3 regions of the Anaerotignum lactatifermentans genome follow, and region 3 is predicted to be linked to each of the others. Evidence: riboswitches for the same ligand, from Rfam matches in the RefSeq annotation. Region 3 holds a riboswitch; each other region holds the start of a gene.
The links. Region 3 has a riboswitch for FMN ahead of ribD (bifunctional diaminohydroxyphosphoribosylaminopyrimidine deaminase/5-amino-6-(5-phosphoribosylamino)uracil reductase RibD). Riboswitches for the same ligand answer to the same signal wherever they lie in the genome.
Positions count from the first base shown of each region.

Region 1: another riboswitch for FMN. It lies ahead of INF29_RS04105 (FGGY-family carbohydrate kinase); the one in region 3 lies ahead of ribD (bifunctional diaminohydroxyphosphoribosylaminopyrimidine deaminase/5-amino-6-(5-phosphoribosylamino)uracil reductase RibD).
Region 2: another riboswitch for FMN. It lies ahead of INF29_RS02990 (MATE family efflux transporter); the one in region 3 lies ahead of ribD (bifunctional diaminohydroxyphosphoribosylaminopyrimidine deaminase/5-amino-6-(5-phosphoribosylamino)uracil reductase RibD).

Region 1 covers NZ_JADCKK010000010.1:18,056-21,333, reverse strand. The annotation lists gene INF29_RS04110 (L-fucose/L-arabinose isomerase family protein) at 1-1,252, shown strand, start outside; FMN riboswitch at 1,444-1,564, shown strand; gene INF29_RS04105 (FGGY-family carbohydrate kinase) at 1,690-3,246, shown strand.
Region 2 covers NZ_JADCKK010000007.1:28,272-31,549, reverse strand. The annotation lists gene INF29_RS03000 (xanthine phosphoribosyltransferase) at 318-893, opposite strand; gene INF29_RS02995 (zinc ribbon domain-containing protein) at 1,195-1,695, shown strand; FMN riboswitch at 1,707-1,818, shown strand; gene INF29_RS02990 (MATE family efflux transporter) at 1,922-3,278, shown strand, end outside.
Region 3 covers NZ_JADCKK010000016.1:7,533-10,810, reverse strand. The annotation lists gene INF29_RS05855 (bifunctional 3,4-dihydroxy-2-butanone-4-phosphate synthase/GTP cyclohydrolase II) at 1-29, opposite strand, end outside; gene INF29_RS05850 (riboflavin synthase) at 48-698, opposite strand; gene ribD (bifunctional diaminohydroxyphosphoribosylaminopyrimidine deaminase/5-amino-6-(5-phosphoribosylamino)uracil reductase RibD) at 699-1,796, opposite strand; FMN riboswitch at 1,974-2,115, opposite strand; gene INF29_RS05840 (cation-translocating P-type ATPase) at 2,577-3,278, shown strand, end outside.

The DNA of each region.
Region 1 (3,278 bases), on a different contig from region 3:
CTTCGGTCCTGAAACACCTGAAACAATGATTGCTGATATGTTTGATGGTCCTCTGATGTACACATGTGCAGCAGAAGGTGATGGCGACCTGATGAATGGTCGTGGTGACGCTTACTGTGGTATGCTGAATGCTTCTTACAACCTGGGTCTGAGAGGCAAAAAAGTATACATTCCTGAATATCCTTGCGGTACAGCAGAAGAAGTTGCACAGCAGATTCGTGAATTTGTTCCCGTTGCAACAGCTCTGGTTGGTTTGAAAGGTCTGAAAATCTTTGCATTTGGTCCTCGTCCCAATGACTTCCTGGCTTGTAATGCACCTATTAAAGCCCTGTATGATCTGGGTGTAGCAGTGGAAGAACATTCCGAACTGGATCTGCTGGTAGCTTACAACAAACATAAAGACGACCCTCGTATCCCTGCTAAAGTAGAAGAAATGGCAGCAGAACTGGGCAACGAAAATCCTTATGCAGGTGTTCTGCCTAGACTGGCTCAGTATGAACTGACACTGGAAGACTGGATGAAAGATAATCTGGGCTGCTCCAAATACGCTGCATTTGCAAACAAATGCTGGCCTGCATTCCAGACTGAATTCGGCTTCGTTCCTTGCTATGTAAACTCTCGTTTCACAGGCAGAGGTATCCCCATTTCCTGTGAAGTAGATATTTACGGTGCACTGAGCGAATACATTGGTCTGTGTGTATCCAACGCACCTGTAACACTGCTGGATATCAACAACTCCGTACCTGCACAGATCTACAACGAAGATATCAAAGGCAAATGCGATTACCGCCTGAATGAAACATTCATGGGCTTCCACTGCGGCAACACATGCTCCAGCCTGCTGTGCAATCCTCATATGAGCTATCAGCTTATTATGAAACGTCAGCTGGAACCCGATGGTGAACCCGATATCACAAGAGGTACCATGGAAGGCGACATCAAAGCAGGGGATATCACATTCTTCCGTCTGCAGACAACAGCTTCCACACAGCTGCGCGCTTATGTAGCACAGGGTGAAGTTCTGGATGTTCCTACACGTTCCTTCGGTTCTATCGGTATCTTCGCAATTCCCGAAATGAACAGATTCTATCGTCATGTTCTGATCGAAAAACAGTATCCTCACCATGGTGCAGTTACATTCGGTCACCACGGCAAAGCGCTGTTTGAAGTATTCAAATATCTGGGCGTAACAGATATCGCTTACAACCAGCCTAAATCTTTGCCTTATCCTACAGAAAATCCCTTTGCATAATTGCAAAATAGTTTGGAAATCCCTTTCTTTCAGGAAGTTTCGTGGATGACTTCCTGATAAACAGGCAGCCATATATGTGGCTGCCTGTTTTTTATGCCATTAGTAAACATGACAGAAAAAAGGGGTGGATTATCGTCACCTTTGCGCTTGTAGACTATGTGCAAGAGCGGTATAATGTATGCGTAGGAAAAAAGTGTCTTCGGGGCAGGGTGAAATTCCCTACCGGCGGTGATAGCCCGCGAGCCGCTTTTGGTGGCAGGATTCGTTGAAATTACGAAGCCGACAGTATAGTCTGGATGAGAGAAGATATGCTTTTTTGTTCTGCGGTTTTTTTCGTGCAGAAAAGAAACATTGCCCTGTAAGATGACTTGCTTATGGCAGTCAGAAATATACGGGGTTTTTTTATTGCCCCCAATACAGAAAAGAGGCTAAATTGTATGGAAAAGTATTACCTTGGTTTTGACGCAGGAACCCAGAGTGTGAAAGCAGCTGTTTATGACAGCAACATGCAGTGCATCACAGAGCACAGCACACCGACAGTGCTTCGCTATCCACATCCTGGTTGGGTGGAAATGGATGCAGATCAGTATGTGGAGGCAGCAGTGACCAGTATTGCGGCTTGTACAAAAGAAATGCGGGAAAAAGGACTGTCACCGGAGAACATTCGGGCAATCTTTGGGGATGGTGTCATTTTGGGTATTGTGGGTGTTGATGAAGACGGAAACGCCATAACACCATATATCAATTATCTGGATTCTCGTACACAGGCAGATGCGGAGGAACTGGCGGCTTTGGGATTGGATATCTGGGCGAAAGAAACGGGTAATCCTTTGCCAAACTGTATGTTTCCAGCGTTATTTGCAAGATGGTTCCTGAGAAATAATGTAGAATTTCAGAAACGAGGAAAGAAATTCCTGCATAATGCTCCTTACATTTTGTCTCATCTTGCTGGATGTAAAGCAAAGGACGCTTTCATTGACTGGGGTACTATGTCCGGCTGGGGACTTGGGTATAAGGTTGAAAAAAAGGAATGGAGCGATGAACAGCTGGAAATATTGGGGCTGTCCAAAGAATATCTGCCAAGAATCGTGAAACCTTGGGATATTATTGGTCATCTCACAGAAGAATACGCAGAAAAAACAGGTCTGCCAGTCGGTATTCCCATTTGTGCTGGTGCAGGGGATACCATGCAGAGCATGATTGGATGCGGTGTTACAGCTGTCAATAGAGCGGCAGATGTTGCTGGGACATGTGCTATGTTCTGTATTGCAGTAGATGGTATCAAGCCAGAATTGAGCAGACCGGGAACAGACTTGATTTTCAATAGTGGTACACTGGAAAATACATATTTTTATTGGGGATTTATCCGTACAGGCGGTTTGGCACTGCGCTGGTTCCGGGACAATATTTGCGGAAAAGAAGGGGAAGGTGCTTATTTTGATGTGCTGACAGAACGGGCAAAACAGGTTCCGGCAGGTGCCAATGGCGTTTTGTTCCTGCCATATCTGACTGGTGGCTTTGGTGATATTTCAGCGGCAAGTGGTTGTTTTCTGAATATGACCATGGATACAGATCAAGCGGTGTTGTGGCGCGCGGTCTTGGAAGCCATTGCTTATGATTATATTGGTGTTACAGATGTATATCGTGCAGCTGGCGTTGATTTGAATCGTATTGTTGTAACAGAAGGCGGAAGCCGTTCGGATTTATGGAACCAGATCAAAGCGGACATGCTGAATTGTCGTGTAACAACATTAAAGACAGCGCAGGGCGCTGTTATGACCAATGCGGCAACAGCAGCTTATGCCATAGGGGATATTCCTGATTTACAGGAAGCGTTTGAAGCGAATCTGATAGAAAATAAATCTTTTGTGCCGGACCCCAAACGGACTGCTTTTTATCGTAAAGTATATGAAAGAAAAACAAAATTGGTGCGGGAGGAAATGCGCACAGCTTTTGCGGCATTGGAAGAAATGCGACATGTAAAAGAGGAATAACATATAAGTATTTCCCAACAGATGGTGGATGG
Region 2 (3,278 bases), on a different contig from region 3:
TCAAAGGGGCACATGCGCTTCCATCATAGCAAAAAGCAGATGGTTTCTCAATGGGTAAGTGGAAAAAGAGATGGAAAAAATAACCATGGGTGTCATACATTTTTTTGTATATTATGTTGTAAGGGGAAGGTGTTGAGAAAAATGGAAAAAACTGACATTCTTTCATAAAGGTAACATACAAACATACAATCATATAACAAAATATGCAAAAATTCCGAATGTCTTTTGCGGATGGACAAAGGGGAGAGAAAACATGAAAAAAGCACAGGAGTTTTCTTCTTTGGAAAAGCCCTGTGCCTCTGTTTCGTGTATGATTTTCAGTCTTTGAAATAGATCTTGCCGTCTTCCACTTTGGTGATGACCGCCAGAGAATCCACCAGATAGCCGGCATCTCTGAGTTTTTTGCTGCCGCCCTGGAATTCTTTTTCGATGATGGCTGCAATACCGCATACAGTGCCGCCTGCCTGTTCTACCAGATTGGCAAGACCTGCTGCTGCTTCGCCGTGGGCAAGAAAATCATCAATGATCAAAACTTTATCATTGGCGTTGAGATAATTTTTGGATACACGAGCGATGGACACGGTACCCTTTGTAAAGGATTTGACGGGCGCGCCGTAAAATTCCTCTGTCATGGTATTGGGCTGTGCTTTCTTGGCGAAAACTACAGGCACCAGATCAAAATAAATGGCGGTGATGGCAGCGATGCCGATGCCGGACGCTTCGATGGTCAGGATCTTATTGATGCCCAGATGACCGAAACGACGGTGGATCTCCTTGCCCAGCGCCATAAACAGACCGATATCTAACTGATGGTTCAGAAAAGAATCTACCTTTACGACTTCGGTGCCGATTTCTGTCCCATCTTTTAATATTCTTTGTTTCAACAACTCCATGATTCAGACTCCCTCTCACTGCAATAACACGTTCCGTATCAAAATAAAGTATTATCATTATACGGTAGTATTTTTGCAATGTAAACAGGTGTTTTGGGAAAAGGTTGTTTTTTGTGCATTTAGAGGAAAAGTCCAAAGAAAAGGAGCAATTTTCGGACGCTTTCCCTAATGGACAGGAAAAAAACAGGGGGAAAGATACAAATTTCATGCAAGCAGATGCATTTTTCTGCTTTTTTGCAGGAAAAAGCGTATGTTTTGGCGAATATACAAAGCAAATGGAACAAATGAGGAGGCGCTGGAAATGGCTTTTTTGGATAAATTAGGAGAACTGGCAAGAACCGCGGCGGACAAAGCCAATGATGGACTGGAAATCAACCGCATCAACAGCGATATTGTCATACAGAAAGGCAATATCAATGAGTACCAGCGGGAGCTTGGCATGTATTACTGGGCGAAATTCGTCATGGGCGACCAGCTGGACGAAGAAGCTACAGCCATTTGTGATAAAATCGTAAAGGCACAAGACCGCATCAAGGAACTGGAAGCGGAAATCGAACAGGTGAAGGCGGACCGGGAAGCGGAAAAAGCGGAACGGGCAGAGCAGAAACGTCTGGAAGCAGAAGCTGCGGCACAGGAGGCAGCAGAAAGGGCTGCCCAGAAAGCGGCGGAAGCAGCCGGTGATGTACAGGTCACCGATGCGGACGGTGAAGTGGGCAGATTCTGCGGCGGCTGCGGCGCACCTTTGGCAGAAGGACAAAAGTTCTGCGGCGCTTGCGGAAAGCCTGCCGATGATGTAAAATAAAAAAACAAAGACACATTCTTCGGAAACGAGTGCATCTCTACCGGCGGTAACAGCCCGCGAGCCGAAAGGCTGATTCGTTGAAATTACGAAGCCGACAGACAGTCTGGATGGGAGAAGAAATACAATGGAAATGACATTGATTTTTTCGGCTGTCCAGAGAACAGAAGAATTTCAAAAGGACGCCGAAAGGCGTCTTTTTTTTCTGCAAAAATGAGGAGGGAATGGCATGGAAACGGGAAAAGAAAACATTCTGGGTACGGAAAAGATCAGTAAACTATTGATGCAGTTTTCCATACCGACAGTGTTGACGCTTATTGTCAACTGTCTGTATAACATTGTGGATCAGATTTTCGTGGGGCGCGCCGTGGGCATCAACGGCGTAGCAGCCACCAACGTGGCATTCCCCATGATTACCCTTTCGGCAGCCCTTGCCCTTATGGTGGGGGACGGCTGTGCTGCCAACATCAGCCTTTGTTTGGGCAGGAAGGAACGGGACAAAGCGGAACAGACCTTTGGCAATGCCTTTGTACTGCTGATACTGGCAGGGGTTCTGCTGGCAGCTGTCATCATCATCGGCGGCCCTGCCTGCGCCCGTCTTTTTGGGGCATCAGATGCGGTTCTGGATTTGTCTGTGACTTATATGCGCATCCTTGCACTGGGGCTGCCTTTCCAGATGGCAAATATGGCATTTACGGCAATCATCCGTTCTGACGGCAATCCCAAGTATACCATGCGAAGTATGATGATTGGGGCAGGCATCAATCTGGTTTTAGACCCTATCTTCATTTTCGGCTTTGATATGGGTGTCACAGGGGCAGCTATCGCTACCATCATTGGGCAGGTAGTGGCTGGACTTATCTGCGTGGCCTATATTCCCAGATTTGAGCACATCACTTTCTATAAAAAATATCTGAAACTGTCCGGCAAGACCTGCGGCAGTATCCTTTCTCTGGGTTTCCCCAGTTTCTGTATGCAGATGGCAACGGCGCTGACACAGATCGTCATGAACAACCTCATGACAGACTGCGGTGCGGTCACAAAATACGGCAGTGAAATTGCCCTGTCCTGCTACGGCATCATGATGAAGATTTATCAGGTGGCACATGCCATGTTCGTTGGGGTGGCATCCGGCACACAGCCCATCAACGGCTACAATTTCGGGGCAAAACAGTATGGCAGGGTGAAACAGACTTTCCGTGTGGCTGTGACGGTGTCGTTCATCATTTCCATTGTGTGGTTCGGCATTTTCCAGCTGGGCGGCGGCTTCATGGCTGGGCTTTTTGTGAAGAATGAACCTCTGCATCTGGAATTTGCGGTGTTCTGCTTCCAGCTGTATATGCTGGGCTTCTTCGTGTATGGTCTGCCGCAGGTGACAGCGTCCTTTTTCCAGGCTATTGGCAAGCCCGCAAAATCCCTGTTGGTGGCATTGTCCAGACAGATTATCTTCCTGATTCCTCTGGCGCTGATTTTGTCCGGCAGATTCGGATTGACGGGGGCATTGGCTGCGGCGCCCATTGCCGATGTGCTGGCGTGTCTGCTGGCGGCAGTGCTCATCTGGACAGAGTTTCGGTTCTGGAAGAAAA
Region 3 (3,278 bases):
GCTTCTTCAATGGTGTTATATTCACGCATAACGTTATCCTCCTATGTTTAAAATCCGTTTTCCCGGAGGAAATCCATGGTCAATGTGGATTTCTTGGGAGTGGATTCTGTGTTCTTTGCTAAAAATTTCTGAATGTATTTGCCGATGACGTCTGTTTCCAGATTGCAGGCGTAGCCTTTGGGACGGTCTAAAAGGGCGGTGTGTCCGCCGGTGTGGGGGATGATGCCTACTCGGAAGCTGTCTTTGCCCACATCCATGACCGTCAGGCTGGTGCCGTCAATGGCGATGGAGCCTTTTTCCACAATGCCCGAAAGGATTTCCGGGTCTGCGCCGATGGTGAGGACAACAGCCTGCCCCTCCGGCTTCTGGGAAAGGAAAGTGCCTTGCCCGTCAATGTGCCCCGTGACCATATGCCCGCCAAAACGCCCGTCTGCTGCCATGGCGCGCTCCAGATGTACCACGCTGCCCCGTTTCAGGCTGCCCAGATTGGTGCGGCGCAGGCTTTCCGCCATGACAAAGGCTGTAAAGCCGTCTTTTTCCAGTTTCGTCACCGTCAGACAGGTGCCGTTGACGGCGATGCTGTCCCCCAGCTTTGTGCCGCCCAGTACGGTGGTTGCAGCAATTTGCAGCTCGCCGCCGTCTTTGGTGAGGGAAACACCCCGAATGGTGCCCAGTTCCTCAATGATGCCTGTGAACATTTACTTCGCCTCCTGTTTCGGGAAATCATAAACGCAGAGTACGTCGTTTCCAAAGGTCTGTACTTCTGCCAGATGCAGGTCAGCCGCTTCCGATGGAAGGGATATGCCTTCTCCTGCAATGGGTGATTTTGCTGCTGCGCCCCCAAATACTTTTGCCCCAATGTATACATACGCCCGTTGTATCAGGTTTTCTGCCAGAAAAGCTGCGTTCAGTGTGGCGCCGCCTTCCAGCAGGATACCGCTGATTTGTTTTTCCCCCAGTCTGTCCATAAGGGCAGGGAGGGGAACTTTTTCCCCGTCAAATACAAGCACTTCTGCGCCTTTTGCTGTCAGAGCTGCCTGTTTTTCTTCGTCCTTGGAACAGGTTGCCACAATGAGGGGAATGTCCTTTGCCGTCTGCACCAGTTTGCTTTCCAGGGGAATTTGCAGTTTGCTGTCACAGATGATGCGGATGGGATTCCGTGCCTCATCACCCAGTCGGCAGTTCAGCATGGGGTCGTCTGCAAGAACGGTGCCGATGCCTGCCAGTATGGCTGGATACCGCCGCCGCAGAGCATGGACATGATAGCGGCTGGCTTCGTTGGTGATCCACTGGGATGCGCCGGTGACTGTGGCAATTTTTCCGTCGGCAGTCATGGCGTATTTCATTGCCACATAAGGACGCTTTGTGGTGATGTAGTGAAAGAAAGGACCGTTGAGGGCGTCACATTCCTCCCGGAGGAAATCTTCTTCCACTTCCACGCCTGCTTCCCGGAGGATAGCCGCCCCTTTGCCTGCCACCTTGGGATTGGGGTCACGGGAACCAATGACCACTTTGGCAATGCCTGCTTCCAGCAGGGCTTCTGTGCAGGGCGGTGTCTTGCCGTAGTGACAGCAGGGCTCCAGTGTCACATAGATAGTGGCGCCTTTGGGTGAGGTGCGGCAGTTTGCCAGCGCGTTGCGCTCCGCGTGGAGTCCGCCAAAGCGTGCGTGCCAGCCTTCCCCGATGATTTCGCCGTCCTTGACAATGACCGCGCCCACCAGTGGGTTGGGGTCAACGGCGCCGATGCCGTTTTTGGCAAGGGCAATGGCGTGCCGCATAAAATCCTGTTTTTCCATTTTCGCCACTTCCTTTTCTGCAAAAAAATAACCCTGAACAGACGGGAAACCGTCCACTCAGGGCTTTGAAATCCATGAAAAAATACGCATATCCAAAACAAAGGGTACCACAAACACACCCCTTTTTGGTATACACAAAAGAACAGAACAAAAACAGAAAAATCTGCCTTGTACTGTCATGATCTTCTTCCATCCAGACTATACTGTCGGTTTTGGAATCTCACCAAATCCTGACTTGAACCTATGCCAAGTCCTGCGCATCGCTGCGCTCGCGGACTATACCGCCGATCGGGAATTTCACCCTGCCCTGAAGATACTGCCGTATGTAGTTGACGCATTTATCATAGACCCATGTTAAGAAAAAAACAAGCCCCTTTTTTGAAAAAAATTGCATGGATTTGCATACAAAATTTCGTTATATTTGCATAATGACAGGAAAATGCAAATGCAGACTGCCAAAAAAACAGAACGGGCGCTTTTGGGAAAAAAGAGGGAAAAATCAGGGGCTTTGGGGAAAAATAACAGGGGCAAAAAGAAAATTGCAATTTGTATGAATTTTTCTCTTGCCTTTTGTGCAAAAGTATGGTAGAGTCATTGTAATAAAAGGGAGTAGCTTGTGCGGCAAGCCGCATCGTCAGCGTTCGTCATCTCGGTGTTATTACCCGGGCGCGACTAAAAGAACATTTTCTTGAAAAGCAAGACTTTTATTGCATAACGAGAGGATTCGGTGCAATAAAAGTCTTTTTTATTTGCACGGGACACAGAGAAAGGGGAATTTCTATGGACAAACAATGGAAATTATCGCAGGAAGAACTCCTGCAGGAACTGAACAGCTCCATGAACGGGCTGACAGCGGAAGAAGCAAAGAAACGGCTGGAACAGTACGGCTACAACAAATTGCAGGAAGGCAAGCGCAAAGGCGTTTTGCAGGTATTTGCGGAACAGTTCGCAGACCTTTTGGTAATCATTCTGATTATCGCAGCCGTCATTTCCGCTCTGACAGGCGGTCTGGAAGGCACCATCGTTATTCTGGCAGTGCTCATCCTCAATGCCATTTTGGGTACGGTGCAGCACTTCAAAGCCCAGAAATCTCTGGACAGCCTGAAGGCTATGGCAGCACCCAATGCCCGCGTCATTCGTGACGGTCAGAAAATGGAAGTGCCTGCGGCAGAACTGGTGCCCGGGGACATCCTGCTCTTGGAAGCAGGGGACGTGACCGCCGCAGACGGCCGTGTATTGCAGAACTTCTCCTTGCAGGTCAGCGAAAGCGCACTGACAGGGGAATCTGAAAACGTAAATAAAATCGACACACCCATTGATCAGGATGAACTGCCTTTGGGTGACAGACTGAATATGGTATACAGCAGCTCTCTGGTGTCCTACGGCCGTGCGGTGGTACTGGTTACAGGTACAGGGATGCAGACAGAAATCGGTAAGATTGCCGACCTGATGGAATCCGCCCAGGAAAAGGCAACACCCCTC